DNA from 2 places in the Brenneria uluponensis genome. Region 2 is predicted to be linked to the other one. Evidence: predicted binding sites of a transcription regulator. Region 2 holds the regulator's gene; the other holds the start of a gene.
What was found. Region 2 encodes PurR, which represses purine synthesis genes. Its sites were predicted from a motif close to CANGCAAACGTTTGCNTG; they were not measured.
Positions count from the first base shown of each region.

Region 1: a site for PurR is predicted at 2,556-2,573, ahead of carA (glutamine-hydrolyzing carbamoyl-phosphate synthase small subunit). Genes of this name have one in related genera too.

Region 1 is NZ_CP135917.1:686,577-690,863, reverse strand. It holds gene carB (carbamoyl-phosphate synthase large subunit) at 1-1,169, opposite strand, end outside; gene carA (glutamine-hydrolyzing carbamoyl-phosphate synthase small subunit) at 1,184-2,332, opposite strand; gene dapB (4-hydroxy-tetrahydrodipicolinate reductase) at 2,789-3,610, opposite strand; gene citG (triphosphoribosyl-dephospho-CoA synthase CitG) at 3,846-4,287, opposite strand, start outside.
Region 2 is NZ_CP135917.1:2,146,601-2,150,887, reverse strand. It holds gene RS889_RS09845 (Grx4 family monothiol glutaredoxin) at 1-240, opposite strand, end outside; gene RS889_RS09840 (C40 family peptidase) at 583-1,467, shown strand; gene cydH (cytochrome bd-I oxidase subunit CydH) at 1,617-1,706, opposite strand; gene purR (HTH-type transcriptional repressor PurR) at 2,089-3,114, shown strand; gene cfa (cyclopropane fatty acyl phospholipid synthase) at 3,465-4,287, shown strand, end outside.

The DNA.
Region 1 (4,287 bases), 1.5 Mb from region 2:
GTACGCCCAATCGCCATGACTTCACCAACCGATTTCATCTGTGTGGTGAGGCGGTCATTAGCGCCAGCAAATTTTTCGAAATTAAACCGTGGGATTTTAGTCACCACGTAGTCAATTGAGGGTTCAAATGACGCCGGTGTACGACCACCGGTAATGTCATTCATCAATTCATCCAGCGTGTAACCTACCGCCAGTTTGGCGGCGATTTTGGCAATCGGAAAGCCAGTCGCTTTTGACGCCAGCGCAGAAGAACGGGAAACGCGTGGATTCATCTCGATGATGATCAGACGACCCGTTTTTGGATTCACCGCGAATTGCACGTTAGAACCGCCGGTTTCCACGCCGATTTCACGCAGTACCGCCATCGAGGCGTTACGCATGATCTGATACTCTTTATCCGTCAGTGTTTGCGCGGGTGCAACCGTGATGGAGTCACCGGTATGAATCCCCATGGGATCCAGGTTTTCAATCGAACAGACAATGATACAGTTGTCGTTTTTATCCCGCACCACTTCCATTTCATACTCTTTCCAACCGATGAGAGATTCATCGATCAACAACTCACTGGTTGGTGATAAATCCAGGCCACGGGTACAGATTTCCTCAAACTCTTCACGGTTGTAGGCAATACCGCCGCCGCTTCCCCCCATAGTAAAAGAGGGGCGAATAATACAGGGGAAACCCACATCTGCCGCCACAGCCAATGCTTCATCCATATTGTGCGCGATACCGGAACGAGCGGTTTCCAGACCAATCGACTTCATGGCGATATCGAAACGGCGACGATCTTCCGCCTTGTCGATGGCATCGGCGGTAGCACCGATCATGGTGACACTAAATTCTTCCAGCACACCACGACGTTCCAGTTCCAGCGCGCAGTTCAGTGCCGTCTGTCCCCCCATGGTTGGTAATACGGCATCCGGGCGCTCTTTTTCAATGATTTTACGCACCACTTCCCAGTGAATCGGCTCAATGTATGTCGCATCAGCCATTTCCGGGTCGGTCATGATAGTCGCGGGATTGGAGTTGACCAGAATAACGCGATACCCTTCTTCGCGCAGCGCCTTGCATGCTTGTGCGCCAGAGTAGTCAAATTCACACGCCTGACCGATAACAATCGGGCCGGCGCCAAGAATCAGGATGCTTTTAATATCTGTACGTTTTGGCATTTTCTCGCTCCTGATTATTTAGCTGAAGAACGGTAAGTCTGAATCAATTCGATAAAGTGGTCGAACAACGGCGCAGCATCATGTGGGCCGGGACTGGCTTCTGGATGCCCCTGAAAACTGAACGCTGGTTTATCGGTACGGTGAATCCCTTGCAGAGAGCCGTCGAACAAAGATTTGTGCGTTGTGCGCAAGGTGGTAGGCAAAGACGTTTCATCAACGGCAAAACCGTGGTTTTGTGCCGTGATCATAACACGATCGGCATCAAGGTCTTTCACCGGATGGTTGCCACCGTGGTGCCCGAATTTCATCTTGATCGTTTTGGCACCACTTGCCAGTGCCAGCAACTGATGGCCCAGGCAGATACCAAACACCGGGATATCAGTTTCCAGGAGGGTTTTAATCGCCCTGATAGCATAGTCACAGGGCTCCGGATCCCCAGGACCGTTAGACAGGAAAACCCCATCAGGATTCAGTTTCAGCACATCCTCAGCGGAGGTTTGTGCAGGAACCACCGTCAGACGGCAGCCACGGTCTACCAGGATACGCAGAATATTGCGCTTCACGCCATAGTCATACGCCACCACATGATAGGGCAGATCGCTATTGTCTTTTGCCGCAGGCAATTCGCCTTCCAATGTCCAACTGCCCTGCGACCAGGAATAATGTTCCCGAGTAGTGACTTCTTTTGCCAGATCCATCCCTTTCAGGCCAGGAAACGCATTGGCCTTTTCCAGTGCCAGCGCCGCATCCGGCGCATCACCCGCAATAATACAACCGTTCTGAGCACCTTTTTCACGCAGCAATCGCGTCAGTTTACGGGTGTCAATATCCGCAATAGCGACAATGTTATGGCGTTTAAGATACTCAGAAAGGTTTTCTTCACTGCGGTAGTTACTGGCAATTAGCGGTAAATCCCGGATCACTAACCCCTGGGCATGAATAGAAGAAGACTCTTCATCGCTGGCATTAGTACCAACATTACCAATATGTGGATAAGTGAGAGTAACAATCTGGCGGGAATAGGAGGGATCAGTAAGGATTTCTTGATAACCGGTCATCGACGTATTGAAGACCACTTCCCCCACTGCCGTTCCTTCTGCCCCTATGGCCCGACCGTGGAATTGGGTTCCGTCTTCCAGAACCAATAGCGCTGACTTAATCAAAACACCCTCCAAGGAATAAAAAATCATGTTACTTGCATATTAATTCAGATTTAACGACCTAAATCAATGCAAAAACCACCTGTAAGGCAAATTTTCGGCAAATTGGGCGCATTTTAATGATGGTGTGATAGCTTGTCCACTCAAACCGACTTTTTCTGTATTATTTTTACAGCTTCGGTCAAGAATATGCTTTCACATCGATAAAAACACAGATCAAGTAGCATAAGTAAACGGTTGCCAGAGAGGATAAGTCAGAATCTGAATAATAAACTACCACACTCGACCAGAAAGAGAGAATTAAGAAAAAAAACCGTCCCAAAAACCCACTAAAGTCGAATAAACAATACCATTTAAGTTTATTCATAAAGAAATGAATAAAAAAACAGATCAGATGACGAATATTAAATATTCATCATCTAAATCAAAATGATATAAGTTAATGAAGAATGATAAATATCACAAATCATCCAAACCAAGCACATCTTTCATATCAAAAAGACCATAATTATGAGAACTTAACCACAATGCTGCCCTAATAGCGCCATTTGCAAATGTCATGCGACTGGAAGCCTTATGGGTTATCTCTATACGCTCACCAATATCAGCAAACATTGCCGTGTGTTCTCCCACGATGTCCCCGGCACGCACGGTGGCGAAACCAATGCTTTTTGGGTCGCGCTCACCGGTATACCCTTCACGTGTATAAACCGCACAATCCTTTAGAGAACGCCCCAATGCACCAGCGATTGCCTCACCCATTGCCAGTGCAGTACCAGACGGAGCATCTACTTTATGTCGGTGATGCGCCTCAATAATTTCAATATCGGTGTAATCACCCATTACTTTCGCCGTTTTCTCCAGTAGCTTGAGCATGACATTAACGCCGACACTGAAATTAGCGGCAAAAACGATACCAATATCCGCCGCTGCTTGCCGGATAGCGTCTTTGCCCTGTTCATCAAAACCCGTAGTACCAATAATCATGGATTTGGCATGCTGGCGGCAAAACACCAAATGAGTAAGCGTACCTTCAGGACGAGTAAAATCGATCAGAACATCGAAATCATCCTTTATGGCATCAAGACTGCCGGAAACCGCAACATTCAGCTTTCCCAATCCCGCCAGTTCTCCGGCATCCACGCCAATCAGAGACGATCCCGGGCGCTCCAATGCGGCACCTAACACAGCACCCTTCATTTGTTCAACTGCCTGAATCAGTTGGCGGCCCATACGGCCGCCAGCACCAGCAACCGCAATACGAATTGATGCACCCTTCATATTTTCTCTCTCCTTAATAAAATTCAGCGTGACATAACATCAGGGTAACCGAGCCCCACGAACTATCACCAGCAGATTTATCACCAATAAGGAAATTATGTCAGAAATGCAGAGGAATCAGAAAAAACGATAGGGAAAGCAGGAAGGGTTTGGCTGCCGAGCCCAGAGTCCGGTTTTATCAAACCTGGTGAAAATAACGTCAGCCTATACCCGATAACGCATAATCATTCATTTTCTAGATAACATCAGCAGACGGGTTTCCCGACGGAAACTGCGATAAAAAAAGTGTCACAGCCAGCAAGTCCGCACTCCCGCCAGGGCTAAGATGGCGACGGATAAGTTCATCATCGAAAGCATACAATGCCTGACGTCCGGGCACCGACACCGCCCCGCCGCCCCACAGCAGATATTGGGCATATTGTTGGACAAACCCCAGGCCATTCATCCCCCCACGCCCCACCAGATTGGTATCATCATTCCGGGCGTACAAATGCAGTAAGGTCTGTAATAGCGCAACGTCCGATGGTACATTTTCTTTCAGCAACCGCAGGTAAGTCGGCAATGCATGCGTTCTTACGGTCAGAAAACCGGATTCAGCCTCACCTCTGGCTCCTGACAATCCATACTGTTTAAACAACCGTTCACCTTTGCTACGCGGCTCTGTATTGTTGACCAAT
Region 2 (4,287 bases):
TTCACCGTCTACCCATAACTGAGGGAAAGTGGGCCAATTGGCGTATTTGGGCAATTCTGTACGAATTTCTGGATTCTGCAAAATATCAACATAAGCAAAACGCTCGCCGCATGCTGACAACGCCTGTACCGCCTGAGCAGAAAAGCCACAGCTTGGCAGTTTTGGAGAACCTTTCATATATAGCAGGATAGGGTTTTCAGCGATCTGGAGCTGAATTTTTTCAATTGTCGTTGTCGTCATTCTATTGCTTCCTCAAGCACGTGATGGCTATACGGTTGATCCGCCGCCATCAGCATCAGTTATAAATATTGCCAATATCACATTGACTCTTTTGTATTGTAACGATAGCGGCAGTCACAAAAAAACGTTATCTTTTGTAGGGTTTTAAACTAGGGCTATTATTAGATAATGATTGGTGAAATCTGATGCAGAAACTGATGATAATCACACCATAATTACACTCGTTAACGATTTTTCACTATTTTGTTGTAATAAAACGGCTATTCTCACTTTTTTATCGTCCCATTTTCAGGAATACTGTGGAAATCGAGCGATTGAGGACGACATTCAGTCATAATAATTATGCGGTTATTTGTTACCTTTTTCTTGTTATTTTTTAGCAACCTGTTTTTTAATTTGGCACAAGCCGCACCACACGCCGTGGCGGTTTCCCTGCATAAGCTCAATGTGGGCGTAACTGACACGGTTGATACAAGAAAAAACAAACCGTCCAAAAACACCAAAAAAGCCACAGTACCGACACACGATAAAAAAGAGAGGGGCAGTAAGGGATACTCGCTAAAAACGACTAAAACAGCACATTCCCACAGCAAAGCCACACGAAACTCAGCCGCTCATCCCAAACATCTGACTAGACCCTCGACCAAACATCGCACAAAAAACCATGAGACTAAAGCAACAGAAATCAAGCATGTGGCATCGAAAAGACATGAGCCCACACATCACAGAACGCAAGATAGAAAAATAGCGGCACGAACCAAAAGCAGAGAAAGCAAGCACAAGAAAGCACTACCCCTTAGTGTTATGCGCAGAAAGCATTACCAACACGTCAAATTGACTGCCATGAATAAGCTGCTAAAACAGATTGGGAAACCCTATCACTGGGGAGGCGCTTCACCTGCTGCCGGATTTGATTGCAGCGGATTGATCTATTACGCCTACAAGGACGTAGTAAAAATACCGATCCCACGCACAGCTAATGAAATGTTCCACCTGCGTGATGCAGCACCGATCAAAAAGAGTGAGCTGGAAAGAGGTGATCTAGTGTTCTTCCACATTAGTAATCGCGGCGCGGCCGACCATGTCGGGGTTTACCTTGGTAATGGACGTTTTATTCAGTCCCCGCGGACAGGTTCCGATATCAAGATCAGCAAATTGAGCGGCAATTATTGGCAAGAACACTATGTCGGCGCACGCCGTGTCGTCACGCCAAAGACTGTTCGCTGATGTAACATTCTCGTTAAGCTCAAGATACCTGGGTATACCGCACCGAGGGATACTCCAACTGACAACGGGACCTTCCGGTCCCGTTGTCTTTCTGTTTTGTCATGCCAAAAATGACTAATTTAGTGGCTTTACACCGTCACTAAAGCTTATCAGTTCAGCACGGCTGTAAAACTGAACGCCATGATAATGGCCAATGCACACACTGTGGTTAACAACGACATTTTTAGAGCCGTATCCATAAATACCTCCTTTGCAGACTCAGTATTGACATCCGTTATTGTAATCAGAATGGGTTTATTACCCCAAGCCAGGCAATAAATACTACCAATAGTAGTGGGTATATGGAAACTTTCTCTTAATTTGATCGAGAAATCCTCTCCGAATATCGCAGACATAATATGAATTAGCACTTCCACTTTTGCATTAAATCGGACAGAATTTGCAGTTTACTGTACACATCCTGCGTTGGTCGAAAGCGTCAACCTTGCCCTTCAGGTCTAAACCGCCGACTCTCTCCTTCTGAAGTTCTGCTTTCGTGGTCAGAAAGAGAACTATTCGCGCAGGCAAACGATTAACCATTTACTTACTGCTGTAATCAGGTGAGTTCAGGAGTCATTTTACATGGCAACGATTAAAGATGTGGCAAAGCGCGCAGGTGTTTCTACCACAACCGTATCACACGTGATCAATAAAACACGTTTCGTCGCCGAAGATACTAAAGCCGCCGTAAGGGCAGCCATCAAAGAATTACATTATTCGCCAAGTGCCGTTGCCCGCAGCTTGAAAGTTAATCATACAAAATCCATTGGACTGCTTGCGACCTCAAGTGAGGCACCCTACTTTGCAGAAATTATCGAATCTGTTGAGAATAGTTGCTACGCAAAAGGATACACACTAATTCTGTGTAACTCCCACAACAATCTGGATAAGCAACGTGCTTATCTTTCTATGCTGGCACAAAAACGAGTAGATGGATTACTGATAATGTGCGCTGAATATCCACCAGCACTGCTTTCCATGCTGGAAGATTACCGTAACATTCCTATGGTCGTGATGGATTGGGGCAAGGGGCACAGTGATTTTACCGATACCATTATTGATAACGCTTTTGAAGGTGGCTATATGGCAGGTCGTTACCTGATTGAGCGTGGTCACCGCGACATCGGCGCCATTCCCGGTCTGCAAGAGCGGAATACGGGTAGCGGGCGTTACTTGGGTTTTCTTAAGGCCCTGAAAGAAGCGCATATCACAATACATGAAGAGTGGATTGTTCAAGGCGATTTTGAACCGGAATCCGGCTATAAAGCCATGCATCAGATACTGGCACAAAAGCATCACCCAACAGCCGTCTTCTGTGGTGGTGACATCATGGCCATGGGGGCAATCTGTGCAGCTGACGAACTCGGCTTACGTGTACCGCAGGATATTTCGGTGATCGGGTATGATAATGTACGGCACTCTCGCTATTTCACACCAGCGCTGACAACGGTGCATCAACCCAAAGAGCGTTTGGGACAGTCCGCATTATCTATGCTACTGGATCGCATTGTCAGCAAACGTGAAGAAGCACAGGTCATTGAAGTCCACCCTACCTTGATTGAACGACGCTCTGTCGCAGATGGTCCGTTCCGTGATTATCGCCGTTAATTCAGACAATTTACTTATTGCTGCCTTATTTCATTAAATTTTTAACCACTGCTTCAGACTATTTATGCTTGTCCACAGGCTGAAGCAGTCATAGACTTGCTATTGCCTTATGTGAACATAACAGGCAAACAAGACATACTGAATAGTTTTACTATCCTTATACTCAGACTGCCGAACGCCTTCGTCGTCTAATTTGGATAGGTGCTTTCCATACCAACGTTTCTCTTATTTATTTCTCTGAAATAGTTCAGAGGGTAAACGATGGATAAGCATCCACCGATTCTTATTACAGGTGAAAATTGTCTATGTTGTTCCTTGCTGTAATTCAAATGGCAAGGTAGGGAGAGATTATGAGTTCGTCTTATATAGAGGAGCTGGGTAGGCATAATACGTCCTGGTTCCAGATTGTGCATGAAATGCTGTCAATGGCTGACATCACTATTAATGGTTCGCGACCTTTTGATATCACTGTCAAGAATACCGATTTTTATAAACGCATTCTGCGTGAAGGCTCTTTAGGTCTTGGTGAGAGTTACATGGACGGCTGGTGGGAGTGTGAACGTCTGGATATGTTTTTCCATCGGGTACTGCGAGCCGGATTGGAAGAAAAAATACCGCAGCGCTGGCGCGATTTGATACGGATTCTACTTGCACGAGTCATCAATCTTCAATCAAAGAGACGATCCTGGATTGTAGGGAAAGAGCATTACGACCTCGGCAATGATCTTTTCTCACTGATGCTTGATCCATACATGCAATATTCCTGTGGTTACTGGAAACAGGCAGACACCCTGGAACAAGCTCAGGAAGACAAACTTCGTATGATTTGCGAAAAGTTACAGCTGCGTCGCGGCATGACACTGCTGGATATTGGCTGTGGTTGGGGCGGACTAGCGGCATTTGCAGCCCGTCACTACGGTGTATCGGTCACAGGTGTCACTATTTCTCGTGAGCAGCAGAAACTGGCTCAGCAGCGATGCCAGGAACTGGATGTCACGATTTTATTACAGGATTATCGCGATCTGAATCTCCAGTTCGACCGCATCGTTTCTGTTGGTATGTTTGAACACGTCGGCCCCAAAAATTACGATACTTATTTCCAACTGGTACGTAAAACCCTGAAGCCCAACGGCCTCTTTCTGCTACATACTATCGGTGCCAACAAAACGAATC